4 regions of the Pectobacterium punjabense genome follow, and region 3 is predicted to be linked to each of the others. Evidence: predicted binding sites of a transcription regulator. Region 3 holds the regulator's gene; each other region holds the start of a gene.
What was found. The regulator CRP, encoded in region 3, controls carbon source genes, mostly activating them, when cyclic AMP is high. The targets are predictions, from matches to a motif close to ATGTGANNNNNNTCACAT.
Positions count from the first base shown of each region.

Region 1: a site for CRP is predicted at 3,718-3,735, ahead of E2566_RS14265 (ABC-F family ATPase). Genes of this name have one in related genera too.
Region 2: a site for CRP is predicted at 5,070-5,087, ahead of glpT (glycerol-3-phosphate transporter). Genes of this name have one in related genera too.
Region 4: a site for CRP is predicted at 4,034-4,051, ahead of E2566_RS02800 (NupC/NupG family nucleoside CNT transporter). Genes of this name have one in related genera too.

Region 1 covers NZ_CP038498.1:3,130,433-3,138,307, reverse strand. The annotation lists gene treC (alpha,alpha-phosphotrehalase) at 1-111, opposite strand, end outside; gene treB (PTS trehalose transporter subunit IIBC) at 177-1,595, opposite strand; gene E2566_RS14275 (GNAT family N-acetyltransferase) at 2,168-2,728, opposite strand; gene E2566_RS14270 (PhzF family phenazine biosynthesis protein) at 2,743-3,639, opposite strand; gene E2566_RS14265 (ABC-F family ATPase) at 3,757-5,349, shown strand; gene E2566_RS14260 (heme/hemin ABC transporter substrate-binding protein) at 5,407-6,228, opposite strand; gene E2566_RS14255 (TonB-dependent receptor plug domain-containing protein) at 6,240-7,875, opposite strand, start outside.
Region 2 covers NZ_CP038498.1:4,400,263-4,408,137, reverse strand. The annotation lists gene rhtB (homoserine/homoserine lactone efflux protein) at 1-305, opposite strand, end outside; gene pldB (lysophospholipase L2) at 438-1,475, shown strand; gene yigL (sugar/pyridoxal phosphate phosphatase YigL) at 1,524-2,324, shown strand; gene glpQ (glycerophosphodiester phosphodiesterase) at 2,386-3,471, opposite strand; gene glpT (glycerol-3-phosphate transporter) at 3,547-4,896, opposite strand; gene glpA (anaerobic glycerol-3-phosphate dehydrogenase subunit A) at 5,217-6,887, shown strand; gene glpB (glycerol-3-phosphate dehydrogenase subunit GlpB) at 6,877-7,875, shown strand, end outside.
Region 3 covers NZ_CP038498.1:4,259,712-4,267,586, reverse strand. The annotation lists gene E2566_RS19425 (hypothetical protein) at 34-369, shown strand; gene E2566_RS19420 (2Fe-2S iron-sulfur cluster-binding protein) at 499-795, shown strand; gene E2566_RS19415 (hypothetical protein) at 808-1,482, shown strand; gene E2566_RS19410 (aminodeoxychorismate synthase component II) at 1,759-2,334, shown strand; gene argD (bifunctional acetylornithine/succinyldiaminopimelate transaminase) at 2,455-3,681, shown strand; gene crp (cAMP-activated global transcriptional regulator CRP) at 3,825-4,457, opposite strand; gene E2566_RS19395 (OsmC family protein) at 4,835-5,242, shown strand; gene E2566_RS19390 (phosphoribulokinase) at 5,356-6,225, opposite strand; gene E2566_RS19385 (YheU family protein) at 6,350-6,586, opposite strand; gene E2566_RS19380 (hydrolase) at 6,588-7,604, opposite strand; gene E2566_RS19375 (LysE family translocator) at 7,711-7,875, shown strand, end outside.
Region 4 covers NZ_CP038498.1:600,614-608,488, forward strand. The annotation lists gene prfC (peptide chain release factor 3) at 1-1,227, shown strand, start outside; gene osmY (molecular chaperone OsmY) at 1,748-2,356, shown strand; gene E2566_RS02785 (DUF1328 domain-containing protein) at 2,505-2,666, shown strand; gene E2566_RS02790 (CsbD family protein) at 2,811-2,999, shown strand; gene E2566_RS02795 (TatD family hydrolase) at 3,113-3,910, shown strand; gene E2566_RS02800 (NupC/NupG family nucleoside CNT transporter) at 4,213-5,490, shown strand; gene E2566_RS02805 (4'-phosphopantetheinyl transferase family protein) at 5,639-6,355, shown strand; gene E2566_RS02810 (TonB-dependent receptor domain-containing protein) at 6,405-7,875, opposite strand, start outside.

The DNA.
Region 1 (7,875 bases), 1.1 Mb from region 3:
GGAAGTGATGCCAGCGATATCGCCAGTGCCATTTCCGGTACTGTCCTGAAAGCTCTTCGGGTAGATTTGATAAATTACGCCGTTTTGCCACCAGGGGAGTGACGTACTCATGAAAAATCCTCCTGTAGCGATATAGCCACGGCTCAACAGACGTGGCTGAATAGATATTGTGACGGTTATACGGGTTCTAGCGTGCCATTGCGGATTTTGCGCTTATAGACCAGCGATGTCAGCATAATTGGAATGACGGCAGCAACCAGCATGGCGATGGCGAAGATCCCCCAAAACTGCGGCTTGATGGAGAGAATGCCCGGCAGTCCTCCCACGCCGATACCATTTGCGGTTACGCCGTACAGGCCGCAAATAAGTGCGGCGGCAGCGGAGCCTGCCATGGCGCATAGCATTGGAAAGCGGTATTTCAGGTTAATCCCGTACATGGCCGGTTCGGTCACGCCAAGAAAGGCTGAGATTGCCGCAGGGACAGAAATCTCACGTTCGTTTGCTTTCCGGCTAACGAGTATTATCCCTACGACGGCCGAAGCCTGCGCAATATTAGACAGCGCAATGAGTGGCCAGACAGGTGTGCCGCCCATACTCTGAATCATCTGCATATCAATCGCCAGCGTGGTTTGGTGCACGCCTGTGATGACCAGCGGTGCATACAGAAATCCAAATAGCGCAGCACCAACGGGGGCAAAGCTGCCTGTCATGACTGCTTTAACGGCCCAGGCGACGCCATCGCCAATCATGCGACCAAACGGACCAATCAACGTGTGTGCCAGGAAAACAGCCAGAATGAGCGACGTTACGGGCACGACCACCAGATAGAGGTAATCCGGTACGATTTTTTTCAGCCGTGTTTCGATCAGCGCTAACGCCATCCCGGCTAATACGGAAGGGATAACCTGTGCCTGATAACCTATCTTCTCAATCGTGAACCAGCCAAAATTCCACACCTCCGGCGTTTGTTGGCCGATGAGGTAGGCATTCATCAACTGCGGCGACACCAGCGTGATACCCAGTACAATACCGAGGATGGGCGTGCCACCCATTTTACGCACGGTTGACCAGCAGACGGCGACAGGAAGATAGAAGAAGATGGCTTCGCCCAATAACCAGAGGAAATCATAGACGGTTTGCCAGGTTGGGTAGAGCTGTACCAGCGTTTGCCCGTCGCGCATCGGGATATCGCCGATAACGTTACGCGCCCCGAGGATCAAACCTCCGCTGATGAGTGCGGGGAGCAGCGGGAAAAAGATCTCGGCAAAATGTGAAATACTGCGTTCAAACCAGCTCATATTCTGGCGGGCAGCGACTTTGGCTTCTTCCTTATTGATTTCACCTTTGCCCGTGGTGGCGAGCAGCGCCTTATAATACTCGTCTACATCAGTGCCGATCACGACCTGAAATTGTCCGGCATTCGTGAAGCAGCCTTTCACCATTCGCATTTCTTCAATGTTTTTGGGATGCGCTTTGGAAGCATCGTGCAAGACAAAACGGAGGCGAGTGATGCAGTGTGTAACCGCTGCGATGTTCTCACGCCCGCCGACTAGCTCGATCAGACGGTCAATATCCTGTTGTTTCACTTTACTCATAGCCATGTCCTTATATCTTTTAGCGCAGACGTCGGGGACGCAAAGCAAGTACAGCTACAGAAAAGCATAGTCTGTTAATGGTGATTTTGCCGTGAGAGAGAAATGCATTGGGCTGTTTTTAAAAGAGAATGTTCAGGCATGCGGCGTGCTGCACAAATCTGTGTTGTGCGGGTAGACAAAAAAGAAAGGAAGATAAACAAGAATAGGGGCGCAAGAAAAACAAAAGCCGCCTGGTAGAGGCGGCTTTAGAGATTGTTTACATCACAATCAGAACGGGCTGATGATTGACCCAATACGTTCACAGTAGCTGACATAAACATCTCCCACTCTTTTGAAGAATTTGCTGATTTTACGAAACATAGTCATTTTCAGACTCCTCTAACGGGTTAATTAAGTGTGATGTTCATCACGTTTTTAATGGTAGCGGAGATGAAATTGGATTTCAACATTTTTGTGATGTTAGTCACAAAAATATAACGACTTGGCAAATGGAATGTTCCGGGCGTGAAAAGAACCTGATGCGCGCCCGATAGAGCAGCGAATCAGGTGAGGGAATACACTACGAGGCAGTGTCAGGCGGAATAGTGATAAATATTGTGATCGAACCACTGCTCACTAATCTTCTCGGCCTTTTTTTCCATGTGATGAAAACGGAAACCAAGTCGTTGGGCGACAGCGTTACTGCGTGTATTGGCAGTTGATGCTTTGATGATACAGCGCTCAATGAGGCTGGCATCGACATAGGCTGCTATCAGTGTACTGACGGCCTGAGAAACGATGCCTTTACCTTCGAATTCTTCTGCGATCCAATACCCGATGGTGCCTTCTTTGTTCTTAATCGTATTGAAAGAGACGATGCCCGCTAGCATGTCGTCCCAACGGATGACATACACGGCTGCCGTTTTGGCGAAGAATTCCTTTCTGTTGCCGCGAATGGTTTCACGCGTGTCATCGACGGTCTTGACAGAATCCGGCCAGGGCAACGTCTGCCGCAGACGCGATTTTTCCTGTTGGATCAGGGTAAAAATCGCATCGGCATCGCTTTCTTCCTGTATTGTTAAGCGTAGGTGGGGCTGATGGCTTAATTGATACAATTTATCTGTAAATAACGTATCTACCAGTGGTGCTTCCATAAAACTTCTCCCTTCTAATACTGTAACGTCCCGTCAACGATTGTGACGCTGTGTCCGCCGATCCATGGTTCATCGTTCAGGTAAGTCACGGTAATGCGGCCATCGCAGTGCAGCATCGTGCCCTGTCGAGCCAGATAGCTGAGTGGTGCGGTGACGTTATTGGTAGAGTGCTGCTGGCGAAGCAGCGTTGCCAGACAGGCATTGGCACTGCCGGTAACCGGATCTTCTTTAAGATGGCCGCATTCAATGTAGAACGTGCGAACTTCATAGTCGGCAGGCGTTGCGTTATCGTGCGGGCCATAGATGGCGATGCCGTTGGTCTGGCTGAGGTTTTGCACGGCGGTGAGCGCGTCTGCATCCGGTATGATGTTAAGACAGGTGTCAGCGCTATCGACACGAACCACGAGCCAGCGAATGCCCATCTGTACCGCGGTGGGTGGGTAGCGGTTATCGATAGTGGCGCTATCAAAACCCGTAATGCCGAGCGCTTTTTCCAGCAGCGGCGTGTGTTCATCGTCAAACGGCACAATGGTAGCCTGCGGTGCGTGAAACGCCAGACTCTTGTCATCACCGATATTGATTGGGACTAGGCCAACGCCGCACTGCTGCACTAACTGGCCCGGAGATTTAGGGCGCAATCCTTCTTCCAGCAGGGCATGTGCCGTGCCTAGCGTGGGGTGTCCGGCAAAGGGCATTTCCGCTTCTGGCGTAAAAATACGAACATGATAATCCGCCAGAGGATCGGTAGCAGGCAGGACAAACGTGGTTTCTGACAGGTTTGTCCAACGCGCGATATCCTGCATTTGCGCATCGGTTAACCCATTCGCTTCCATAATGACGGCAAGCGGATTGCCCTTGAAAGGCTGCTGGGTGAAAACATCGACCTGTTTGAAACGACGTACTGTAGGCATCGCATTTCTCTCCTGTATGCGCTATCGATTAAATATTACTCAAAACTAACCGCGATCCTGACGCGCGCTTGTGGCATAATGCGCGCCAAATCACATTCCGACTCGAGTATAAGTGCTGTGTTAAGTACCAACAATATCACCATGCAGTTCGGCAGCAAGCCGTTGTTTGAAAACATTTCCGTTAAATTTGGCGGCGGCAACCGTTACGGTTTGATTGGCGCAAATGGCTGCGGTAAATCTACATTTATGAAGATTCTCGGCGGCGATCTGGTGCCGAGCGGCGGTAACGTCTTCCTCGATCCTAATGAACGTCTGGGTAAACTGCGTCAGGATCAGTTCGCGTTTGAAAAATACAGCGTACTGGATACCGTTATTATGGGCCACGGCGAGCTGTGGGCGGTAAAAGAAGAGCGCGATCGCATCTACTCATTGGCTGAAATGAGCGAAGCCGACGGCTATAAAGTCGCCGATCTGGAAGTGCAATACGGTGAGATGGATGGTTACAGCGCAGAGTCACGCGCGGGTGAACTGTTGCTGGGTGTGGGAATTCCTGTTGAGCAGCACTATGGCTTGATGAGTGAGATTGCTCCCGGTTGGAAACTGCGTGTCCTGTTGGCGCAGGCGCTGTTTGCCGATCCCGATATCCTGCTGCTCGACGAACCGACCAACAACCTGGATATCGATACTATCCGCTGGTTGGAGCAAGTGCTGAACGAGCGTAACAGCACCATGATCATCATCTCGCATGACCGTCACTTCCTGAACATGGTTTGTACGCACATGGCGGACCTGGACTACGGCGAACTGCGTATTTATCCTGGCAACTACGACGAATACATGACGGCCGCGACGCAGGCTCGTGAGCGTTTGCTGGCCGATAACGCCAAGAAGAAAGCGCAAATTTCCGAACTGCAATCGTTCGTTAGCCGCTTTAGCGCCAACGCCTCTAAATCCAAGCAAGCGACATCGCGCGCACGCCAGATCGATAAAATCCAGTTGGATGAAGTGAAAGCGTCTAGCCGTCAAAACCCGTTTATCCGTTTCGATCAGGATAAGAAACTGTTCCGTAATGCGCTGGAAGTCGAAGCGCTGAGCAAAGGTTTTGATAATGGCCCACTGTTCAGCAAGCTGGGACTGATGGTCGAAGTGGGTGAGAAAGTCGCTATTCTGGGTGCCAACGGTATCGGTAAATCGACATTGCTGAAAACGCTGGTCGGTGATTTTGAACCAGATAGCGGTACGGTGAAATGGTCTGAAAACTCAAAAATTGGCTACTACGCGCAGGATCACGAATACGAATTCGATGACACACTGACCGTTTTTGACTGGATGAGCCAGTGGAAACAGGAAAAAGACGACGAGCAAGCCGTGCGCAGCATACTCGGCCGTTTACTGTTCAGCCAGGATGATATCAAGAAGAAAGTGAAGGTGTTATCCGGTGGTGAAAAAGGCCGCATGTTGTTCGGTAAACTGATGATGCAGCGTCCAAATATTTTGGTGATGGATGAACCGACCAACCACCTTGATATGGAATCCATTGAATCGCTGAATATGGCGCTGGAAATGTATGAAGGAACGCTGCTGTTTGTCTCTCATGACCGTGAATTTGTCAGCTCGTTGGCGACCAGAATTCTGGAAATTACGCCAAATAAAGTGATCGATTTCACCGGCAACTATGAAGATTATCTGCGCAGTCAGGGTATTCAGTAAGTGTGTGATACGGCCTCATTATTGAGGCCGTGTTATCTAGGGGATATATTCGTTTTGTTAAGGATAAAATCCGCGATTCAGCGCTTCAACCGCTTCGGCGACGCGCGGCCCCATTCCCAGTAAAATCGCCTGATCGAGCGCGATAATACGCTGGTTTTTCCAGGCTGCGGTTTGCGTTAAACCGGGCACGGCCGCTAGCGCCTCCACGCCGTTTTCCACACTTTGTGTGGTCACCACAACCACCTCTGGGTTCGCCGCAATCATCGCCTCGCCGCCATAAATACGATACTGGCTATGCGTGGCAATATTCTTTCCGCCTGCCAGCGCGATCAGGCTATCTACTACGGTATTTTTCCCCGCGACCTGCGCTGCACCGCCGCCAACACTCAGCAGAAACACAACGCTGACGCGATCTTTTCGCGTTGCTAGCTGCTCTGATACCGCACTGAGCTGCTGAGAGAGACGGGTGGCCAATTGCTCGGCAGCCTCCGTGCGATTGAGCAATGCCCCAGCCTGACGAATATTGCTAAGCAGTTGCGCTGGCGTGCTGGGCGTGCGGGTAAAACGGGCTACCGTTACGCCAGCCTGCTCAAGCTGATTAAGTACCTGCGGCGGGTTGGCATCCTGCCAGGTCATCAACAGCGTTGGGTGCAGCGACAAAATCCCTTCGCTCGTCAACTGCTGCCAGTTGCTGACTTTGGGTAGCGTTGCTGTTTGTGGTGGATAGGTGGTGGTCTGATCGACGCCCACAACGGTATCGCCTGCGCCGAGCGCATAAACGATTTCCACCAGCGAACCACCGGCAATCACCACGCGCGGCTCAGCCGCGCAGGTGAAGGAAGACAGCCCGAAGAGCATTAACACAATAAGCGCCTTCATCATCATGATGCTTAGAATGAGAACGCCGCGCCAATCGCGGTGCTGAAGCCGGATGCAGGAATGCTTTCGTGCGCGGTGGTGTAGCGTTTATCCAGTAGGTTGTTCAATGCCAGCGTGACTTGATACTGATTCTCGCTGCCGAAGGTACTCGTGAATTCCAGATTGGCCGTTGCCCAGCCGCTGTGCTGGACGGCGGTATCTGCCGTTTCATCCTTCGCGCGCGAGGCTGCTCGGAAGTAGAGATCTGACTCCAGCTCCATGCGCTCGAATAACGTGATGTTTTTGAGTCCGATTTTTCCGGTAAAGGTGGGTTCACCCGTACGATAGGTGCTGCGGGTCGGCAGTTCTAGCTCACGACGGATGATGTTGCCGTTAACGTAGGGAGACAGTGGCCAGCCGAGGTATTCCGCATACATTTCCATCCCGTACGTGGTCGCACGGTTGGCGTTGGCGTAGTAGCGGCTGCTGCTGTTCGTGCTGCCAGAACAGACCGCGTTACCGGCACAGTTCAGCGTGGTGATGTAGTCTTTGGCGCGTGAGTGATAAATAGCGCTGTCCAGCAGCCAGCTCTCATCTTTATAGCGCATGCCGACTTCATAGTTATCCGACGTTTCCGCCTTTAGGTTGGCGTTGCCGTAAGTGGTGCTTCCGCCTGCCGCCGTGTCGTAAAATTTATGTGTCAGGGTAGGGTAGACATAACCTTGCGCAAAGGAGGCGCGCAGTTGGATATTGTCAAAGCCGGAATAGCGCAGGCTGCTGGCGGTGACTAATGTGCTATCACTTTCTTTCGCGGCCGCGGACGTACTATTGTTCGGCCTTACCATACCGTTCATTGTTATTGAACCTGTTTTTTGTCCTCCGTAGGAGAGCGACTCAACCCAGTATTGGCGTGCACCCAGCGTCCATGTCCAGTCCTGCGTTATTTTCCATTCATCCTGTGCGAACAGCGCCCAACTGTTCTGCCGCCAGTGGTTATTGGATACCGAGCTGGGGTTGACTGACAGGGATACGGGGAGAACAGGAGAGGCAAAGCCGTTGACATGAACATCAGAGAAGGCATTTTGCTTCACGACATCGGAGAGCCATTGTCCCCCAGCGATCAGCATGTGTCCGGCTAATGGCGTGATATCCGCCTGTAAGGTTAATCCCCGGCTGGTCTGCTTGTCGTCGGTTCCCGTGCTCATCGCCATTTTGCCTTGATAAAGCGCCATGCCTTCATATCTGAGCGGATTACCGCTCTGTGACAGATCGTTACGGAATTCGCGTTTGATATTTTGCTGATAGGCATCCAGATGCAGGTTTTTCAGCACATCGCCGCCGATCTGCCAGTCATAAAACAGGCCGACCTTCTTTCTTTCCAGTTCAGGAATGCGCACGCTGAAGCTGTCGTATTCATCCGAATCGGTGTAGGTCTGCGTGCTGAGTTTGAAGCTGTCCAGCGACAGGCCGAATTTATGATCGTCAAGGCGATAGCCGAGCCAGGCGGACTGGCCGCTGTTGCGGAAATGCGTATCCGGTAGGCGCCCATCCGGCGTGCTGCGGTTGCCCTGATCGCTATAGCTGCCGCTGAGGCGATAATCAAAATTACCGATAGAGCCGTAGGCTAAACCTGATTCCTGCCAGCCTGCGGTTGCACTGTCATAAACG
Region 2 (7,875 bases), 140 kb from region 3:
AGCGCCTGAAGGTCGAGTGCGCCAGCGGCGCGCCACTGCTGAATACCTAGCCAGATCAGATAAGCTGCGCCCAGCCATTTCAATACATCGAAAGCCAGCACGGACTGGTTAAGCAATGCGCCTAATCCGATGCCGACCAGCACGATATGAATAGCCAGCCCGACCTGCAAGCCACAGATGGAGGCCGCTGCACCGCGATAGCCGTGGCTGATGCCGGTGCTCATGGTATTGATGGCACCCGAACCGGGGGAGAGACTGAGAATAAGCGTTGTGAGTAAGTAGGTTAACCACCAATCCAATGTCATGAAATACTGCTCCTGAACCACGTTCTGTATTACGAGAGTCTGTCTGTTTTTTATGTCACAATACGCTCGTGCTCTACTGCTTGTCATGTTCTTCCGCTAGCTTTGTTTTCCCTGCGTCACCGGAGAGGTGTGATGATTCAACGCCCCAATACGTTGTTTACGTCGGAACCGTTAACGCCTGAATCGTTAATGACCAGTCTGCTGACGCGAGAAGCGCAGTTTGCCGCTTTTTCTACCGGAGAATTACTGGATTTCTGGCGTCAGCGCGAAGAAGGCGAATTCTCTGGCGTGGATGCTGTGCCAATCCGGTTTGTCCGTTTTACTGCACCCCAGCATGACAAGATCGTTGTTGTCTTTTCAGGCCGTATCGAAAGCTATGTCAAATATAGCGAAGTGGCTTACGATCTCTTTCATCACGGCTATGATGTGCTCATTATGGATCACCGTGGGCAAGGGCGATCTGGACGGATGTTGCAAGACGGCCACCGTGGACACGTGCTGCGTTTCAGTGATTATGTCGATGATGCCGAAACACTGTGTCAGCAACATCTTGATGTTAAGCGATATACCCGGCGGTTTGCGCTAGCGCATTCCATGGGCGGAGCGATTTTGGCACAGCTTCTGGCTCGCCAACCTGCGATATTTGATGCGGCGGCACTGTGTGCACCGATGTTTGGCATTCGTTTACCGCTTCCTCATTGTGTGGCCGGATGGATTGTTGATTGGGCGGAGCGCCGCCCGGCGATACGTGATTATTACGCTATCGGCACCGGGCAGTGGCGTCCTTTACCTTATCGGATGAATGTGCTGACGCACAGTCGTGAGCGTTACCAGCGCAGCATCCGCTTTTATGCGGATTCACCGGATTTGCGCGTAGGCGGGCCGACTTACCATTGGGTGCGCGAGGCACTACAGGCGGGAAAACAGTTGCTGGCACAGGCTAGCGCCATCACCACGCCGCTTCTGCTATTGCAGGCGCAGGAAGATCGCGTGGTCGATAACCGTAGTCAGAATGCGTTCTGTCAGGCACTGGTGCAGAATGGAAACGCCAATTCTGACGGCGTTTTACAGGTTATCTGCGGTGCGCGGCATGAAATTCTCTTTGAAACGGATAACCTCCGCGCTCAGGCATTTGCGCTGATCTTTTCGCACTTTGCGCGTTATCATTAATTTTTGCGGCGTATGCCGCCAATACACCAGAAGTGAGATCTCATCGTTATGTACCATGTCGTTGCGTCCGATTTAGATGGCACACTGCTGTCACCTGACCACTCGCTGTCCCCGTATGCGAAAGAAACCCTCAGGCTGCTGACGGAGAAAGGGATTCACTTTGTGTTCGCTACCGGAAGGCATCACATGGATGTCGCGCAGATCCGCGATAATCTCGGTATCAGCGCGTTTATGATTACCTCGAATGGCGCGCGCGTGCACAACTCGCAGGGTGAGCTGATTTTCAGCCACAATCTGGATCAGGATATTGCCCGCGACCTTTACAGCGTCGTACATAATAACCCCGATATGCTGACGCACGTTTACCGCGATGATGAGTGGTTTATGAACCGTCCGCGTGCGGAAGAAGAGCGATTCTTCAAAGAATCGATCTTTAAATACAAGCTGTTTGAACCTGCACTACTTGAGACTGATGGCGTCAGCAAAGTGTTCTTTACCTGCGATTCCCATGAACAGCTGCTGCCGTTGGAAGAAGCGATCAACGCGCGCTGGGGCGATCGCGTCAACGTAAGCTTCTCGACGCTCACCTGTCTGGAAGTGATGGCGGGCGGCGTGTCTAAAGGCCACGCGCTGGAGCAGGTGGCGAAGATTATCGGCTTCTCGCTCAAAGAGTGTGTCGCGTTTGGCGATGGCATGAACGACTACGAAATGTTGTCGATGGCGGGTAAAGGCTGCGTGATGCAGAACGCGCATCAGCGCCTGAAAGATTTACTGCCAGATCGTGAGGTGATTGGCTCTAACGCGGACAGCGCGGTGCCGAATTACCTGCGGGAATTGTTTCTGAAGTAATCCGTATATTCTTGAACCGATGTCCCATCGGGCATGCGGTGCTCGATGGGAAAGCTGAACTTCAGCGCGGTTTTTTCAGGAAATCGACCGCTTTGTCGGGAAAATCGGTGAACAGGCCGTCAACGTCTGCCTGACGATAGAGAATATCGTAGAGCCGATCGATATCGTTGGCGTACGCCGGTAGCCGGTCTGCCCTTGCCGTAAACGGGTGTACCTGAAGTTTATGCTGGTGGGCTTCCTTCACCATGTCGGTAAAGGTGATGTGGTCAGGCGTCGCCCCTTTCTGGACGAGCATGTGGTAGTCCGGGCCGATACCATCGGCATAGGTCGCAATCTGTTTCATTGCACCGGGCTGCTGCATCCAGTCGTAGTTGTAATTCACCCACGTTCCATCGGCCTGTTTCTCGTAGGTTTCATGCCAGTTGGTATAGGCGATCAGTTGAATCAGGTTCAGATCCATCTTCATTTGTGGCTGCAATTCGGTTTTGATGCGTTTTAACTCTGCAACATCAAACGATTGTAGAAAGACCTTATCGCTTTTCTTCGTATAGCCATATTGCTTCAGCACGGCCAGCGTTTCGCGGGCAATGTCTTTCCCTTCCTGATGGTGAAACCATGGCGCTTTGATTTCGGGGTAGAGGCCGATGTTCTTGCCAGTTGAGTGATTCAGACCCTGAATGAATTCAATTTCTTCCTGAAAGGTATGAATACGGAAATCGGATTTCCACATCGGAAAGCGGTTCGGGTAGCTCTGTACCTGCTTGCCGTCTTTGATGTCGAATCCTTCGGTGAATTTCAGCGACCTGATCTCTTGTAGAGTGAAGTCGATAGCGTAAAAGCGTCCATCGTTACGGGCGCGTTGCGGAAAACGTTCTGCCACATCGGTAACGCGATCCAGATAATGGTCATGCAGGACAATGAGCGCGTTATCTTTGGTGAGCACCAGATCCTGCTCCAGATAATCGGCACCCTGCGCGTAGGCCATCGCTTTCGCCGGAAGCGTATGCTCAGGTAAATAGCCGCTGGCACCACGATGGGCAATGACGATTTTATCGGTTGATGAAGCGGAAGTGCCAGCGTGACTAACAGCACTAAAGGAAACGGAGAGCGCGAGGGCGGAGAGTAGGGATGTTACGGTAACGTTCATGCGATCAAACCTCTTTCTGTTGAGAGAAAGGCGGCGTCATCAGGACGCCGCCAGAGGGATGCTTACAAGAGCGGGTTAAGCGCGGTTGGCTAACTCGGCTTTATGCTTTTTCTCATTCAGCATAACAACAATTAGCAGAAGTACCGCCATAATGCTGCCGCCGATCATCACCATAAAGCCGCCGTCCCAACCGAAGAAGTCAACGGTATAGCCAACGATGGCGCTGGCGGCAACGGAGCCACCGAGGTAGCCAAACAGGCCAGTGAAACCCGCTGCGGTGCCGGCTGCTTTCTTCGGTGCCAATTCCAGCGCGTGCAGGCCAATCAGCATAACCGGTCCGTAAATCAGGAAGCCGATGATGATCATACACGCCATGTCCACACCCGGATTACCGGCTGGGTTCATCCAGTAAACGATGGTCGCTATCGTGACGAGTGCCATAAAGAACACGCCCGTTGCACCACGGTTGCCTTTGAAGACCTTATCAGACATCCAGCCGCACAGTAGCGTGCCCGGAATACCCGCGTATTCGTACAGGAAGTAAGCCCAAGAGGATTTATCCAGCGCGAAGTGCTTCACTTCCTTCAGGTAAGTTGGTGACCAGTCGAGGATGCCGTAACGCAGCAGGTAAACGAAGACGTTGGCAATAGCGATGTACCACAGCAGTTTGTTCGGGAAAACGTACTGCATGAAAATCTGCTTAGCCGTCAGTTCCTCTTCATCTTTTTCATTGTAATCAACCGGATAGTCGTTTTTGTACTCTTCGACTGGTGGTAGACCACAGGATTGCGGGGTATCACGCATTAAGGCAAATGCGATGAGTGCAACCAGAATCGCGGCGAAGGCTGGCATGTAGAGTGCGGCTTTCCAGTCGTTAAACCAGGCCATACCCAGCAGGAACAGCAGAGGTGGAAGCCCGCCGCCGACGTTATGAGCACAGTTCCATACTGACACAATGCCGCCACGTTCTTTCTGCGACCACCAGTGAACCATGGTGCGCCCGCACGGTGGCCAGCCCATTCCCTGGAACCAGCCGCACAGGAACAGAAGGACGAACATAACCGCGATGCTTGATGTTGCCCACGGCACGAAGCCCATGAACAGCATCACGGCGGCCGCCAGAATCAGACCGGCAGGCAGGAAAACCCGTGGGTTGGAACGGTCAGATACCGAACCCATGATGAATTTGGAAAAGCCGTAGGCGATGGAGATACCGGACAACGCAAAGCCAAGATCGCCGCGCGAGAAACCCTGCTCAATCAGGTAAGGCATGGCCAGGGTGAAATTTTTACGTACCAGATAGTAGGCGGCGTAGCCAAAAAAGATCCCCATGAAAATCTGCCAGCGTAGGCGGCGATAGAGGGGATCGACACGATCCTGCGACACGCGTGGCTGGTGGGCTGCGGGCCTAAAAATACTCAGCATAGATATCTCCAATGCGAAAAAAAACGATAGCTTTTTTGTTCTATTACGAACGTTATTGTAAGGGGATAGCGTGCAAATGAGTGTGATTCATGACGCTAATGTTACACTTTTATGAAACTGTGACGATTTTTGCGCTCATGTTAACAGAATCGGAAAATTACACAGTGTGGTTTTAGTGATGTAAATCACACTTATCGTTTTTAAACTCTCATTTATTTTCGTTTAGTGTTCGTTTTTGCTCTTTATCAAACATTAACCCTCCTTTTTGTGTCCCAATAGCAACATATATACCCTCTATATCCTCCGCCTGGAGCGAGAATATGATGCAAAACACTGGGAACTGGCGTGAAACTGACGTGGTTGTCATCGGCGGTGGTGCGACGGGGGCGGGTACGGCACGGGATTGTGCCCTGCGTGGACTGCGCTGCCTGTTGCTTGAACGCTATGATATTGCGACCGGTGCGACCGGGCGTAATCATGGTTTATTACACAGCGGTGCCCGCTATGCGGTAACCGATGGCGAATCTGCCCGCGAATGTATTGAAGAGAACCAGATTCTCCGGCGGATCGCTCGCCATTGCATTGAACCTACCGATGGCCTGTTTATCACCTTGCCGGAAGATGACCTCGGCTGGCAGACGCAATTCATTACCGCTTGCCAGCAGGCGGGGATTCGCGCACAGGCGATAGACCCGCAGGAAGCGCTTAGGCTTGAGCCGGCGGCAAACCCTACATTGATTGGCGCGGTTCGCGTGCCAGATGGCTCTGTCGATCCTTTTCGCCTGACGGCGGCCAACATGATTGATGCCTGCGAGCATGGCGCGGAAGTCCTAACCTATCATGAAGTTATCGGGCTGATTCGTCAGGGCGATCGCATTACCGGTGTGCGCGTTTTCGACCACAAAAAAGGTGTAGAAACAGAAATCTATGCGCAGGTGGTGGTTAATGCTGGCGGTATTTGGGGACAACAGATTGCGGAATATGCCGATCTGCGTGTGCGCATGTTCCCGGCAAAAGGCGCGCTGTTGATTCTTGGACACCGTATCAACAACATGGTGATCAACCGCTGCCGTAAACCGGCGGATGCCGACATTCTGGTGCCGGGCGATACCATTTCGCTGATTGGCACCACCTCAACCCACATCGACTACGATCAGATCGACAATATGCTGGTGACGCCTGCCGAGGTGGAAACGCTGATGCGGGAAGGCTCGATGTTGGCGCCGTCGCTGGCAAGCACGAGAATTCTACGCGCCTATGCAGGCGTGCGCCCGCTGGTTGCCAACGATAGTGACCCTAGCGGGCGTAGCGTGAGCCGCGGCATTGTGCTGCTTGACCATGCCAGCCGTGACGGGCTGGAAGGGTTTATTACTATCACCGGCGGCAAACTGATGACCTATCGCCTGATGGCTGAATGGGTGACGGACGCTATCTGTAAAAAGCTGGGTCATGACGTCGCGTGTTCGACGGCGCAGACGCCGCTGCCCGGCTCAGAATCGCTGGAAGAGGTGAGAACAGCCCCCCACGCCCTGTCAGCTTACCCTGCGGCAAAACCGCTCTCTGCGCCACTGCGCGGTTCGGCGATCTATCGCCACGGTGAGCGTGCCGGGCGAATGCTGTCCGGTGAACGTTTGGATCGCAGTCTGGTGTGTGAATGTGAAGCCGTGACGGCAGGGGAAGTGCGCTACGCCGTGGAATCGTTGCAGGTGAATAACTTGATTGATTTGCGTCGGCGTACTCGTGTTGGCATGGGCACCTGTCAGGGTGAGCTGTGCGCCTGTCGCGCGGCAGGTTTGTTATGCCGCCTGGGAACCGCGACGCCAGAGCAGTCGCTTACGCAGCTCAGCCAGTTTTTGAACGAACGTTGGAAAGGCATTCGCCCCGTCGCATGGGGCAATGCGCTACGCGAAAGCGAGTTTACCAGTTGGATTTATCAGGGACTGTGCGGCCTGACGGCCAGCGACAGTCAGGAGGATCGTCATGCGCTATGACGTTGTGATTATCGGCGGCGGGTTGGCGGGGCTGACCTGCGGCATTCGCCTGGCGGAGCAGGGAAAACGCTGCGCAATTGTTAGCGCTGGGCAGAATGCGCTGCATTTTTCTTCCGGTGCGCTGGATTTACTTTCCCATCTTCCTGACGGGCAGCCCGTTAGCCAGCCGCTTGAGGCACTGGGTGCGCTAGCGAGCCAGGCTCCTCATCACCCTTATTCTCGTATGGGGGCGGCCGCGATTGCCGCACTGTTGCCACAGGTCGAGGCGTTGCTGGAACGCAGCACTATCTCCCTGTTGGGCAACCATCAGCAGAACCACTGGCGTATGACGCCGTTAGGTAAGTTTCGTGCATGCTGGCTAAGCCCGGTTGATGGCGTAATGCGTGGTCTGCCGGATTCCCGTTTTGGCGACAACCCGCTGATTGCCGGTATTGAAGGCTTTCTGGATTTTCAGTCTCGTATTGTGGCCGGCACGCTTCAGACGCAGGGTATTGCGGCGCGCAGCGATGAGCTCAAGCTGCCCGTGTTGGATCGGTTACGTCAAAACCCCAGCGAATTCCGTGCGGTAAACATCGCCCGTGTGCTGGATCGACCAGAAAATCGTGCGGCGCTGGTGGACGAACTGTCGCTTCTGGCCAACGGTAACGATGCCATCATCATGCCTGCCTGTCTGGGATTGGATAGCCCCGAGATCGTGCGTGAACTCGCTGATGCGTTAGGTAAACCGGTGCTGCTGCTGCCAACCTTACCGCCGTCAGTACTCGGGTTACGTTTGCATCAGGCGCTGTCGCAGCGTTTCCGTCAACTGGGTGGCATGGTGATGCCGGGCGATCGCGCGGTGCGTGCATCGCTGTCTTCGCAGGAGATTGCCGTTCACAGCCACCATCACCGTGATATCCCGCTACGGGCGAAGTACGCGGTGCTGGCGAGTGGTAGCTTCTTCAGCAACGGGCTGGTGACGCAGTTCGATCGGGTGACTGAGCCGGTC
Region 3 (7,875 bases):
ACATTAATTAGCATACTTTTAAAGGATTGAGTTATGTTAAAATCCCCTCCCTTGTTGGTATTATTCCCATTGATTTTGTCGTTTGTTTTATTTTCAGGTAAAGCGATCAGTTCAGATGATAAACCCCTTCCTATTGACCTTATTAATGGGAAAGTCAGTTTTATACAAACACAAAATCAAAAGATGTGTATTGTTAAAAGTAAAAAATCGAATGAAATGATTATCGACGAAAAATATTCACTATCCCTGACCGATAGATGTATAGCCGAATGTTCATACCTATTAGATATGCCTGGTGATTATGGAAGTACGAACTTTCAGAGTTGTCTTGCACAATGTAAAGGTGGCGTTGCGATGTGTGATTTCTAATTTTAAAATTATTTTTTTCACTGTATTTTAAAAAATAATCTTGTTAATTTTTTATATTCATTTTCATAATTTTTTTAATGTGTTTATTGGAAAAATTCAATTAGTAAATTTAAAAGGATGGTATGAGTTATGGCTTCATACAAGATACGGATTTTGAGTTGCAGCGGCGGCACCCAAGAAATAATGTGTCCTGATGATAAATATATACTTGATGCTGCTGAAGAAGCTGGAATAGATCTTCCCTACAGTTGCCGGGCTGGAGCGTGTTCTACATGTGCATGTAGGGTGATCTTTGGAAGTTATGATGATAGCGATCAATCTTTCCTTGATGGAACTCAGAGAGGAACATTTATATTATCTTGTACAACATATCCTACATCAGATATGACAATAATGTCTCATGCTGAAGCTGACTTGGTTGAATAAGAGGGTTGAATAATGGTTAGCAGAAGGGATTTTATTTTATCCGGTGTTGCATTCAGCCTTTGTAGCTTGGCATATAGAGTAAATAGTGAAACTGGCGAGCGACTTACAGTAATAAATGCAGTGTTAATTAATAACGTAAATGATATTAATGAACGCTTGGATAAGTTTGTATTTAAAAAAGGTCAATGCAATTCTGTTAAATCAACACAACAGAGTGCTGTAAAAGTTATTATCAACGTTATCCGTAAGTCTACGATGGAGCCTTTAACCGGGAGCAAAGTGGGTTTATGCCTTTCTGATGCTTTCAAATCTAAAGGAAAGCTTGCTTCTGCGACTGAGAGCTGCAACTTAACGTGGGCCGAAATTAGAGATGAAGCACCTGTCGAGTTCATTACCTACATCCCTAAATTGTCTTTAAAAGGAAAGAAGGTGATGAATCCTATGGATATTATCATTAGGGAGGGAAATAAATTTGGTGTCTATCGGTTTAATTTTCCCTTGGATTATTTATCATCGATCGGTGTATTCCAGTCGAATGCGAAAGAAGCGGTAACAACGACTACCCTGACAGATAAAGCAATCGAGCTATATGGGGCAAAGCCAGATACCTCAGTTGCTGAACTACGACCTGATTTTGTTGATGGTTTTTATCGGGTACCTATAACTTTTATCTTGGATGATGCTTAGCTATCGTTAATAGCTCGCGCTCGTTAATCTAATCAATATCTAGCTAAAGTAGGGATTCTGCACATTTAACTCGGAATCTCTGCTTCCTGCCCTCTAACACGCCTCTGGATGCAACTAAGATCGACCTCTCGCCATGCTTCTAGCTATACGCAGATACAATAATCAGTGTTGCATGCGTCTATGAAAAATTCATTGGCATAATTTTCGGGTATTATTGTGGATATCAAGAGTAGGATTAATTTAAATAACTAATATTTATCATAACATTAAGTCAATATGCTGCTAATTATCGATAACTACGACTCCTTTACCTACAACCTTTATCAATACTTTTGTGAGCTTGGCGCACAAGTCGTGGTGAAGCGTAATGATGAACTGACGCTGCGCGAGATTGAACGGCTTGCGCCCGAGCGGTTGGTGATTTCTCCTGGCCCTTGTACGCCAGACGAGGCGGGCATTTCACTGGCGGCTATTCGTCACTTTGCTGATAAGTTGCCTATTTTGGGTGTGTGTCTTGGCCATCAGGCGATGGGGCAGGCGTTCGGCGCGCGGGTGGTGCGGGCGCGGCAAGTGATGCATGGCAAAACTTCAGCAATTGTGCACAACAATACGGGTGTTTTCACCGGGTTGGCCCAGCCTTTGACGGTTACCCGCTATCATTCGCTCATCATTGATCCCGCTTCGCTACCCGTTTGCTTTGAGGTTACCGCCTGGAGCGAATATGAAGGGAAGCGTGACGAGATTATGGGAGTCCGTCATCGCTCATTGCCGCTGGAAGGCGTGCAGTTTCATCCTGAGAGCATTCTCAGCCAGCAAGGGCATCAGCTTTTGGATAATTTCCTTAAAATTTAATCGTATAGAAAGTTATTTTCTTCATCGGCTGATTTAATATTGCCTGCGATTGATTTTTTATGCATATTTATTGACTATATTTTCATTTCTGACGTAATGGACAGCAGAGTGAGGCAGCAAATGGCAGCAGAGCAGAAAGCAGTGACACGGGATACCCACGATAAGGTTATTTTGCCGGTTTATGCACCCGCGAAGTTTGTACCAGTGAAAGGTAAGGGGAGCCGCGTCTGGGATCAGGATGGCCGAGAATATATCGATTTCTCCGGTGGTATCGCGGTCACGGCGCTCGGTCACTGCCATCCGGCGCTGGTTAACGCCTTACAGCAGCAGGGCGAAAAACTGTGGCATACCAGCAATATTTTCACGAATGAACCTGCGCTACGCCTTGCCAGCAAACTGATCGATGCCACTTTTGCCGATCGCGTGTTCTTTGTTAACTCTGGTGCAGAGGCTAACGAAGCCGCATTTAAGCTGGCGCGTCACTATGCGGTTAAACGCCATAGTCCGTATAAAACCAAGATCATCGCCTTCTACAATGCATTCCATGGTCGCACGCTGTTCACCGTTTCAGTTGGTGGACAACCTAAATATGCCGATGGTTTCGGGCCTAAGCCTGCCGATATTGTGCATGTTCCGTTCAACGATCTCGCTGCGGTTAAAGCGGTGATGGACGATCACACCTGTGCGGTCGTGCTGGAACCGATTCAGGGTGAAGGCGGAATTACCCCCGCTACGCCTGAATTTTTGCAGGGCGTTCGTGACTTGTGCGATCAACATAAAGCGTTGCTGGTGTTTGATGAAGTGCAGAGCGGGATGGGGCGTACTGGTAAATTATTCAGCTATATGCACTATGGTATTACGCCGGATATCCTGACAACGGCTAAAGCGTTGGGCGGTGGGTTCCCGATTAGCGCGATGTTGACGACAGAAGAGATCGCATCAGCCATGACGGTTGGGGTGCACGGTACCACTTATGGCGGTAACCCTCTGGCCTGTGCGGTGGCGGAAGCAGCGCTGGATATTATCAACACGCCGGAAGTACTGTCGGGCGTAGCGGCTCGTCACGAGCGCTTTGTCAGTGAACTGGAGAAAATTAACCAGCAGTACGGCGTATTCGAGCAAATCCGCGGGATGGGGCTGCTGTTGGGTGCCGAGTTGAAACCGCAGTGGCATGGCCGCGCGGGAGAGTTCCTGGCTGCTGCAACGGCGCAGGGACTGATGGTTTTGATGGCAGGGCCGAACGTGATCCGCTTTGTGCCATCGTTGATTATTGATGAAGACGATATTGTGCAGGGAATGGCGAAATTCGCTAAAGCCGTCGCGCAGGTCGTTAACGCAGCAAACTGATTACGCCATAAAAAAACGTAGGGAACGTTTTTCAGCGTTGCGTTAGCAACGACCCGTAGGGTGGTGAGCAGGAAGCTCGCCATAAAAAAAGCGTGAAGCAGAGGCTTCACGCTTTTTTGTTGGTAGGGTACAGCGACAGGGATTTAGCGAGTGCCGTAAACGACAATCGTTTTACCGTGCGCAGAGATCAGGTTCTGGTCTTCTAACATTTTCAGAATGCGGCCCACGGTTTCACGCGAGCAGCCAACGATTTGCCCAATTTCCTGACGGGTAATTTTAATTTGCATGCCATCTGGATGCGTCATGGCATCAGGTTGTTTGGCCAGGTTGAGTAATGTTTGGGCGATACGGCCGGTCACATCAAGGAAGGCGAGGTTGCCGACTTTCTCAGAGGTAACCTGAAGTCTGCTTGCCATTTGCGCAGACAAGCGCATGAGGATATCCGGGTTAACCTGGATGAGCTGGCGGAATTTTTTATAGGAAATTTCAGCCACTTCACAGGCGGTTTTTGCCCGAACCCAGGCGCTGCGTTCCTGACCTTCTTCAAACAGGCCGAGCTCACCAATAAAATCGCCCTGATTGAGGTAGGAAAGAATCATTTCCTTGCCTTCTTCATCTTTGATTAGCACTGCGACAGAGCCTTTCACGATGTAGTAAAGCGTTTCTGCTTTTTCACCTTGGTGAATCAGCGTGCTCTTCGATGGATACTTGTGGATATGACAATGGGAAAGGAACCATTCGAGAGTTGGGTCTGTCTGCGGTTTGCCGAGAACCATTCGCTATCATCCTCTGTTGTAATTCACTGCGCAAATTACAGGGGTCAGAGTTCCCTGTACGGCGTGTTTAACTGCTAAAAAAATAAAATTCAGTCTAGTCAGAATGACGTCAGGGAATATACTGGAACCACTGTACCCTTGATTTTCCGGTTGCTGCCTTGCCGCACCGTAAACGTGGCTGGGTATGTCTGGCTACGTCATCATCATCTTCTTCGTTTCTGGCTTTGTCCAGAAAAGGTCTATTCTATTTTCGTTTTAACACAGCTTTAAGGATGTGTCTTGTGTTGTCTCGCTTCAGCATGACAAAGCTCTGATTAACGCTGGTTTTTGTACAGTAACGGTATAAATTTTCAAAAAATTTTTAGTGGAGAGGCATCATGCAGGCTCGGGTAAAATGGGTTGAAGGCTTAACGTTTTTGGGCGAATCCGCATCAGGGCATCAGGTATTGATGGACGGTAATTCCGGCGATAAAGCGCCCAGTCCGATGGAAATGGTGTTGATGTCCGTAGGGGGATGCAGCGCGATTGATGTGGTGTCGATTCTGCAAAAAGGTCGCAATGACGTGGCGGATTGTGAGGTGAAATTAACCTCGGAGCGCCGCTCTGAAGCGCCGCGCTTATTTACCCATATCAATCTACATTTTACCGTGACGGGAAAAGGGCTGACCGATAAAGCCGTCGAGCGAGCTGTTGCCCTGTCAGCGGAAAAATACTGCTCTGTGGCATTGATGCTGGGCAAAGCCGTCGAGGTGACGCACAGTCACGAAATTAGAGTGCTGGAATAATCCCTTTCTCTGGGTACTCATTCTGGTCACTTAAGCCTGTTATTAGGGGAAACATAGGGGGAGGTTCCCGTAGGGAGGCCTCATCCCTGTGGTCTCCCCGTGTATCTTGATGCTTATTCTATCGTTTTCCCTTCGATTAACCGCTGTACCAGCGGTGCCATGATGAGCTCCATCGCTAGCCCCATTTTCCCGCCGGGAACGACTAACGTATTGATGTGGGAGATAAACGACCCCTGCAACATGGCGAGCAGATAGGGATAATCAATATTATCCAACCCCTGAAAGTGAATGACGACGAAGCTTTCGTCCAGTGAAGGAATTGACTTGGCGGCAAACGGGTTAGAGGTGTCCACGGTGGGTACGCGCTGGAAGTTGATGTGCGTACGAGAAAACTGCGGCGTGATATAGGTGATGTAGTCTTCCATGGAGCGGACGACAGAATCCATCACCGCTTCACGCGAATGACCGCGTTCATTGACGTCACGAATCAGCTTTTGAATCCACTCCAGGTTGACGATCGGTACTACGCCGACGAGCAAATCGACATGCTGTGCCACATCATTTTGTTCGGTGACCACACCACCATGCAGCCCTTCGTAGAACAGGATATCGGTAGGTTCCGGCATGGGTTCCCACGGTGTGAATGTCCCGGGAACCTGATTATAGGGAATCGCTTCATCGTAGGTGTGGAGGTATTTACGCGTCTGGCCGCGACCATGTCGACCATATTCGATAAACGATTGTTCTAGCAGGCTGAAATCATTCGCTTCTGGGCCGAAATAGCTGATGTGGCGCCCTAAATCACGCGCTTTGCGGATCGCCATGTCCATTTCCGGGCGGGTATAGCGGTGAAAGCTATCGCCTTCTAACTGGGCTGCACGTAGATCGAACTGCTGGAAAATCTTACGAAAGGCCAAGCTGGTTGTCGTGGTTCCCGCTCCGCTGGAACCAGTAACCGCAATAATCGGATGCTGATGTGACATAAGGCGCGTGACTCCGTGATCGCGATGCGCGCATAGGCTGAAAGCCTGCGCACATTCTCAAAAATGACGTAATGGTTCCCATTGTTAGCATGTTTGGCGCGTTCTTTCACGTCTTTCACCATGCTCAATAAGGAGCATGTCCACCTGCATTGAGCTGCCCGCGTGGCATAATATTTAGCGTCTCATGCAACTCAGACCACACCAAAACGACCTCGCCAGATTGGAGCTGACTACGGATATCTTCTACTTTCTGCGCCAGCGAACGTTCCTGCTCGCCATAATCGGTGCCTTCACGCAGCACGAAAGATTCGATGATGTTATCCAGCGTTTCTGGATCGAGCTGTTGCCAGGGAATAATCACGCTAGGGTTCCTGAGTAAAAGTGGTTCCTGAAGAAGGATCGGCGGCGTGGTCCAAGAATGGGCTAAGCCAGTTGGGAATGCGCTGTTCCAGCCACATTTCCGGTTTCAATAACGTACCACTCACGAAGCCAACATGCCCGCCGTGTTCCGTTAGTTGATACTCAATATTAGACGGTAACTGCGACAGATCGGGAATGACCTCTGACGTCATAAAAGGATCGTCTTTTGCGTGGATGATCAGCAGTGGTTTGCGTATTTGAGGTAACAGCGGCAGCGCGCTACAGCGTCGATAGTAGTCAGTGGCATCGTGAAAGCCGTGGATACGGGAGGTAATGACGTCATCAAACTCGCGCAACTGGCGGATTCGCTTCAACTGCGGCAACTGGATCGGCAGCGTGTCCGGGTAAGCTGCCAGCTTGCGGCTGGCGTTTTGTTTCAACAGGCGCAGCAGGTAGTGCTGATAGACGCGGGAGAATCCTTGTTCCATCCGACGGCTGCAAGGTTCGAGCATCAACGGCGCGGAAACGATGACGGCGGCGGACAGGGAACAGCCTTCACCCTGCTGACCGAGCAGGTAGGCCAGCATGTTTCCGCCGAGAGAAACACCGATGGCAGCGGTAGGCGCCGCGCCCAGCGTTTCTTGCATCCAGTGCAAAAAATAGCTGGCATCGCTGGTTTCGCCAGAATGATAAATGCGTTTCATCCGGTTGGGCTTACCGCTGCACCCGCGAAAATGCATGATGACGGCCAGCCAGCCGCGCTGTTTACAAGCATGTAGCAGGCCGTGGGCGTATGGGCTGTGAAAGCTGCCTTCCAGCCCGTGGAACAGCACCACGCGTGGTTTGTGCCGTGCCTGCGCGGGCGCTTCGCTCCATGCCAGATCGACGAAATCGCCGTCGGGTAATTCGAGCGCTTGCCAGACTGGTGAGAACTGCGCGTGACGGCGAATCAGGCGCGGTAATAGCGTTTGCAGATGCGGATTATGCGCACCGCTTAGCGGATGAAAATGGTCATGCATAAAGGATATGAAAATCTTGTTGTCGGCTCTTGTACGATCAATATCACACTGTTAGCTTCAATGCTGCCAGTTGGTACGACATTTGGGTCAGGAGCGCCCACAAATAATGGAACTGAGTTTATTTCTTTCGATGTTAGGTTTTTTGTGGGTAGCGGCTATCACACCGGGGCCGAATAATATGTTGTTGACCACTTCGGGCGCGAATTTTGGCTTTATGCGCTCACTGTGGCTGATGGTTGGCATCATGTTGGGGATGCAGAGCATTTTGCTG
Region 4 (7,875 bases), 1.1 Mb from region 3:
CGTACGCGTAAACTGATGGAAGTCACTCGTCTGCGTGATACACCTATTCTGACGTTTATGAACAAACTCGACCGTGACATCCGCGATCCGATGGAAGTGCTGGATGAAGTCGAGAGTGAGCTTAAAATTGCCTGCGCGCCGATCACCTGGCCGATTGGCTGCGGTAAATTGTTCAAAGGCGTATACCACCTTTATAAAGACGAAACCTATCTGTATCAGACCGGTAAAGGCCATACGATTCAGGAAGTGCGCATCGTTAAAGGGCTGGACAACCCGGATCTGGATACCGCTGTTGGTGAAGAACTGGCTGCGCAACTGCGTGAAGAGCTGGAGCTGGTTAAAGGGGCATCGCACGAATTTGAGCTGGATGCGTTTCTTGCCGGTGAGCTGACGCCAGTCTTCTTTGGTACCGCGCTGGGTAACTTTGGCGTTGACCATATGCTGGACGGATTAGTCGCCTGGGCACCTGCGCCGATGCCGCGTAAAACGGATACCCGCGAAGTGACGGCAGCGGAAGAGAAATTCACCGGTTTTGTGTTCAAGATTCAGGCCAATATGGACCCGAAACACCGTGACCGCGTAGCGTTTATGCGCGTTGTGTCCGGAAGATATGAAAAAAGCATGAAGCTGCGTCAGGTTCGTACGGGCAAAGACGTGGTGATTTCAGATGCGTTGACCTTTATGGCAGGCGACCGTTCCCACATTGAAGAAGCCTACCCCGGCGATATCATTGGGTTACACAACCACGGCACGATTCAGATTGGTGATACGTTTACACAGGGTGAAGACATGAAATTCACCGGTATCCCCAACTTTGCGCCGGAACTGTTCCGTCGTATCCGCCTGCGTGACCCGCTCAAGCAGAAGCAACTGCTGAAAGGGCTGGTACAGCTGTCCGAGGAAGGCGCGGTGCAGGTATTCCGTCCATTGACCAACAACGACCTTATTGTTGGTGCTGTTGGGGTACTGCAGTTTGATGTGGTGGTTGCCCGTCTGAAAACGGAATACAACGTTGAGGCGATTTACGAGTCCGTTAACGTTTCAACCGCGCGCTGGGTTGAGTGCAGTGATGTGAAGAAATTCGAAGAGTTTAAGCGTAAGAACGAACTGCATCTGGCACTGGATGGCGGCGATAATCTGGCCTATATCGCACCGACGATGGTGAACCTGAACCTGACGCGGGAACGTTATCCTGAAGTCACGTTCCACCAAACGCGTGAACATTAATCTTATAACGACATTAATTTCGCTGAATTGTGCCACGATTTCACGAAAAATCCGTGATCATGGCGTTTAAATAGTAACCATTTTGTTAAACTAATTATCACCCGGTTATATTTGGTTTTAGGCCAAAAATGCCGGGTGTTTTTATTTTTAAATGATTTAAAAATCAATGTGTTATTTTTTTATTTCTCTCTGCTTCCTTTCTCGCCTCGGTGCAACAGACAAATCTGAATTGCTGTGCATTTCCCCTTGCTCCCCTGTGATTTCTCATTCTGTAGGCTATAGTTAACAGCGTGTTAACTGATTTGGCTCGTTCAACTGTTAATGCAATTTAAGTTGGTTCATTATTTTTATTTGTTTCGCTTTTGCAATTCAATACTCTGATTTTTTATGTAGGAAGAGAGAATCATCGGAGTATTGGCAACGTCATTATCACCTTGATTTGCTGATGACTGTGCAGGCGTAAACGTGACCCGGGTCAGTTATTTCGGGTTTACAGAAAAGCATAAGAAGGAAGACATCGATGAAAAAGACCAAATTGACACAATCGCTGATCGTAGTTGCCCTGAGTTCGATTCTGGCTGGTGGTGCAATGGCTGAAGAAACGTTAGGGCAGAAGGTAGAGCGTATCGCGGATACAACTGGTGCAAAAATCGATAGCTCCGCTAATAAAGCGTCTGGCTACATGAGCGACAGTGCTGTCACGGCAAAAGTGAAGAGCGCGTTGTTGGAAGATAAATCAATTACCAGCAGCGACATTTCAGTCGAAACATCAAATGGCGTCGTTACGGTGAGTGGCTTTGTCGGCAGTCAGGCACTCAGCACCCGAGCAGTGGAAATAGCCACGCAGGTTGAGGGCGTCCAATCTGTTAGCGACAAACTTCAGGTTAAAGATAATCAATCACAATCGGTTGGCGCTTACGCCGATGATGCCGTAGTAACGAGCACGATTAAGGCCAAACTGTTGGCGGATGATATTGTTCCGTCTCGTAAAGTGAAAGTCGAAACGCAAGAAGGCGTTGTGCTATTGAGTGGCACAGTGGATAACAAAGCGCAGTCCGACCGGGCAGAGAGTATTGCGAAGGCTGTTGACGGTGTGAAAAGCGTCAAAAACGACCTGACAGTTAAATAATAGCTATTTCACTCGGGGTTATCCGTTATCGCGGGTAACCCTACTTAATCCGCACAATAAAACACCACCTGTGGATACGCAATCAGGACGCACGACGCGCGTCAGGATGACCACCATGATTCTTCATTTTGTCTGGTAAGGAGAGCGTATGTTTCGTTGGGGCATTATATTCTTAGTTATCGCACTGATCGCGGCAGCACTGGGTTTCGGCGGGTTGGCCGGTACGGCAGCTGGCGCGGCGAAAATCGTCTTTGTGGTCGGTATTATTCTGTTTCTGCTTAGCTTGTTCACCGGTCGGAAACGACCGTAGCACAGCGCATTATTTTATCTAAATAATTGTCATGCAGAGCACACAGCCGCGCCACGCGGCTGTCACATTTTACCGGCACACTAATCCTTTACCGATACTACTCGTGTATTTGCTGCATTTCGACAGTTTATCAGGAGGTTTATGATGAATAGCGATATCGTTGTTGGCAAATGGAAACAGTGGAAAGGGAACTTTTTGGCGCTGTGGGCCGATTGGTTTGACAGCGACTGTGCCTGGCTGGAAGGAAGTAATGATTACTTGTCCGGCGTCTTACAAGAGGGTTACGGAAAAGCCCACGAAGAGGTATCCTCAGAGAAAACCACGTTACACTGAGGCTTCACCGCAACGACAAGTCCGATTCTGCCATGATGCTTTGGCAGGATATGACTTGTGTGTCGATTAGGTTGCCTCATCTGACGGGCTTAATCTTAGCGGAGAGAAGCGACGTGCCTTCTGAACGACATCGTTTTATCGATACCCACTGCCATTTCGATTTTCCCCTATTCTACGATGATGCACCGGAAAGCTTGCGTCTGGCGCAAGACGCTGGGGTTGAACGCATCATTATTCCTGCGGTGGCTTCTCAGCATTTTGAGCGCGTATTGACGCTTGCTCGCACCTATTCTTCGCTTTACGCCGCACTTGGCCTTCATCCACTTTATATTGCTGAACATCAGGAAAGCGATCTGCTTCGGCTAGAGGATGAACTAAGCCAATTGCCCGCAACGCTGGTGGCGATCGGTGAGATTGGCTTGGATCTCTATATGCCGGAACCGCAGTTCGAGCGACAGCTTGCTTTCCTTGAGGCGCAGCTTAGATTGGCGAAAAAATACGATCTCCCAGTGATTCTGCATTCGCGGCGCAGCCATGACCGACTGGCACAATTACTCCGGCGTATTGATGTGCCGCGTACTGGTGTGGTTCACGGCTTTGCGGGCAGCCTGGCGCAGGCGGAGGCCTTTATCCGGCTGGGTTACTACATTGGTGTAGGGGGAACCATTACCTATGACCGAGCGAATAAAACACGTCAGGCAATCGCGCAACTGCCGTTAGAACGGCTTTTGCTGGAAACGGATGCCCCCGATATGCCGATGAGCGGTTATCAGGGGCAGCCAAACCGGCCTGAACGTATTCCCTGTGCGTTTCAAGCGCTGTGTGCGCTGCGCGCAGAACCGCCTGAGGAGATAGCGGAGGCGCTCTGGCAGAATTCGCTTAGGCTGTTTGAGCGGCTCACTCCGGCGTAGCACGGCTACTGTTACGCCACGATATTCCCCAAAGCGGAACGACGCTCTGCTTCCGCTTTTTCTGTTATTTCTGTGCGACAATAGGCAAAACAGTCATTTTGATTTCATATGCCGACCATTAAATTGTGACGTAGATCACTATTATGTGTTTTGGGCTGTTCGATGTTGTATGTATTTGTGACATAAATTAGCGACCTTCACGGGCCACTCTTTATAATCGGCTCACCAGCGCGTGCTTACCGTTCTGGCGAAACGATTTTTATTATGCTTTCACTTTTTTCACGCGTTATAGGGAACTTCACATGCAACTCGTTATGAGTCTCATCGGCATGCTTGTTCTGATTTTTTTCGCGGTTATGTTGTCCAGTAACCGTAAAGCGATCAGATTGCGTACCGTAGCCGGTGCTTTCATTCTTCAGATCGGTATCGGTGCCTTGGTGCTATATGTACCCGTCGGGCGCAAGATTCTGGAGGGCATGACGGGCGGTGTAGCAAACGTTATCGCCTACGGAAATCAAGGCGTGTCATTCATTTTTGGCGGTCTGGTTTCCGACAAAATGTTCGAGGTATTTGGCGGTGGCGGGTTCGTTTTCGCATTCCGTGTATTGCCAATTATCGTCTTTTTCTCTTCCCTTGTGGCGGTACTGTATTACATGGGCGTGATGCAGTGGGTCATCCGCTTATTAGGCGGCGGATTGCAAAAACTGCTGGGAACGTCCCGTACTGAATCGCTCTCTGCAACCGCTAACATTTTTGTTGGACAGACAGAAGCACCGCTGGTGGTGCGACCATACATCGCCAATATGACGCGCTCAGAATTGTTTGCGGTGATGTGTGGTGGGTTGGCATCGATTGCAGGCTCTGTGATGGCAGGTTATGCCCAAATGGGCGTGCCGTTGGACTATCTAATAGCCGCGTCCTTCATGGCGGCACCGGGTGGGTTACTGTTTGCCAAACTGATGGTGCCGGAAACGGAAAAAACGCACGATCATGATGAAATGGGGGGCTTTGTCGATGGCGACGATCGCCCTGCTAACGTCATTGATGCGGCGGCAAGCGGTGCGGCTTCTGGGATGCAGTTGGCGCTGAATGTGGGGGCGATGCTGCTGGCTTTTGTCGCTTTGATTGCACTGCTTAACGGTATTTTGGGGGGGATCGGTGGCTGGTTTGATTACCCGCAACTGTCAATGGAACTGGTTTTGGGATGGATATTCTCACCTGTTGCTTTCTTAATCGGTGTTCCATGGCATGAAGCGACCGTTGCGGGTTCGTTCATTGGGCAAAAACTGATCGTCAACGAGTTCGTCGCTTACATGAATTTCAGTGAATATCTGAAAGCAGATGACGTGGTGCAGGCCGCTGGCTTGCAGGTTCTGTCGGATCATACCAAGGCTGTGATTTCGTTCGCGCTGTGCGGCTTTGCTAACCTTTCGTCTATTGCTATTCTTATTGGAGGTTTGGGCAGTATGGCACCGACTCGGCGTCAGGATATTGCCCGCTTTGGTTTGAAAGCGGTTGCGGCAGGTACGCTTTCTAACCTGATGAGCGCCTGCATCGCAGGGTTCTTTTTGGCTCTGTAAATGTAACCAGGCATTCTTGCAGTAGCGAGATGATGGGCGGCGAAAGTCGCCCATTGTTCGTTTTAAACCCTACGTTTTTCAGGGTTTAAGCGTGATCTACGCGATGTTTACTGAATGTGGGCGCGATTGCTTGCCTGAGTGGAGTGACATGCTTTCTGCTTTTATTGATGATGTTGAATGGATTACTTTTCCACGGGCAACGGACGGTGCCGCCTACCCAGGTATTACTGCTCGCTGCCATTTCCATTCTTCTGCCTATGATGATGCACTTTTCGCTGAGGCGAATATTCCTTTTTCTGATGCGCTAGAGCGTGCTGTACCGAAACGGCGGGCTGAATTTTTGGCTGGACGTTATCTTGCCAGACATGTGTTGAATAAGTTGGGTCACCCCGATTTTGTTCTGCATAGTGGGGAGGATCGTTCGCCGCAATGGCCGGAAAACATCGCTGGTTCGCTGAGTCATAATAAAGACAGCGTTCTTTGCGCTGCACATGTGCGTAATGACGAGCTGTCGTGCGTGGGGGTTGATATCGAAGGGTTTATATCCGACGAGCGTGCGCAGTCGCTGTGGCCCGGAATCATTGGTGACGAAGAGTTCCAGTGGTTTCTGGAGCGGGAGGAGTCGTTCTGCTGCCTGCTGACGGTAAGTTTCTCGGCAAAAGAGAGCCTGTTCAAGGCGCTTTATCCGCAGGTTCGGCACTACTTCGATTTTCTGGATGCCAGACTGGTGGCGCTGGATATCACTAAACGCGAGTTTGAGCTGGAGCTGTTGACCGATCTGACCCCCGTTTTTTACGCCGGACGCCGCTTTAAAGGTGCGTATCTGCTGAGAGAGTACGACGTCACTACCTTTCTCTGCTGCTAAAAAAGCCCGCGTTAGCGGGCTCCGAGTCATTCATTAGAACGTATTGGTATCAGAACTTGTAGCTCACGCCGCCGTATATCGTCCGCCCAGACAGGAAGTAGTCGTTGTTGGTTGCGACGTAATCCCGTTTTTCGTTGGTCAGGTTAGTGAGTCCTAATTTCAGGTCCACATTTTTAACTGGCGTATAGGTGGCACCGATATCCACGGTGTTGAAGCCACGTGTTTTGCTGACCTCTTTATCAAACAGATATTGATTGCCGGTGTATTGGTAAGCAATATAAGTCGATAGATTATCTAACGCCTGCCAGTTCAACTGCGTGTTAACCGTATTTTTTGGCGTTTGCTTCAGGCGCATTCTGGTGGTGCGATCTTCCGCGTCGACAATAGTCCAGTTAGTGGTCCAGTTCAGGTCATCTGTCACATCGACCCAGAATGAAGTTTCAATCCCTTGAATTCGCGCTTTATTCACATTTTCATAGGTGAGGCGCGTCGCGACTCTGTCCCAGGTCTGAACCTGAATCATGTCTTTAATATCGTTATTAAATAAAGTAACACCCGCGCCAAAGCGCTCGGCTTCATAAGCGGTGCCGACTTCATAGCTGATTGACGTTTCAGGCTTCAAATCCGGGTTACCTACCGTCTGGCAGCGGCCACGGCAGGCGGCAATCGCGTACGATTCCGATGATTGTGCAATTGAGGGGGCTTTAAACGCTTTGCTGACGCCGCCTTTTACCACCCAGTTGTCGGTGAGGCTATAGGTGGCGTAAGCGCGCGGGCTGAACTCTGTACCGTAAGTCTCATGCTTATCGACACGTCCGCCGAAGGTTAATGCCAGATCGGATAACTTGAATTCATCTTGCAGGAAGAGTGCACCCTGACTCACGTCAATGGTGCCGTTGGGCAAGTTCATACTGTGTTTCAAGGAAGTGAGGCGATATTCTCCGCCACCAGTCAGTAGATGATCGCCTAGATAGCCAGAGACCTGTCCGTCAATCGTATGGTTATCCTGCGTAATGTCGGCTTTGCCATTATTGAGTTGGGAATTATCCATCAACTCCACATTTTCATAGAAATAGCGCAGACGCGTATCGACGTTATCCCAACTACCGTTGTGCGTTAATCCCAGTCCCAGACGCTCCATTTTTTGAATGTTACGCACAGCTGCACCATAGTTGTTCCAACGTACGTCACGGTCGTCTTTGGCATATGTGGCGTCGAAATCCAAGCTCTGTTGATCATCAATCAACCACGTTAAATTTCCCATCACGCTGTAATTATCACGTTTTTCCAGTGCATCAGTATTCCGATTTACCGACTGTTCAGTTTTCCATGCATCGCGCTCTCCGCCATCGGCCAGCAGGCTCCCCAGCAGCGTGTTTTCTATGAGTGGTCCGCTGATATAACCATTCAGACGGTTATGGTCACCACCCGATCCTTCCATTGGCGATGTAATGTTATAGCCAATTTCGCCTTTTAGTTCGTTGCTCGGTTGGTTCAGAATGACGTTAATGACACCGCCC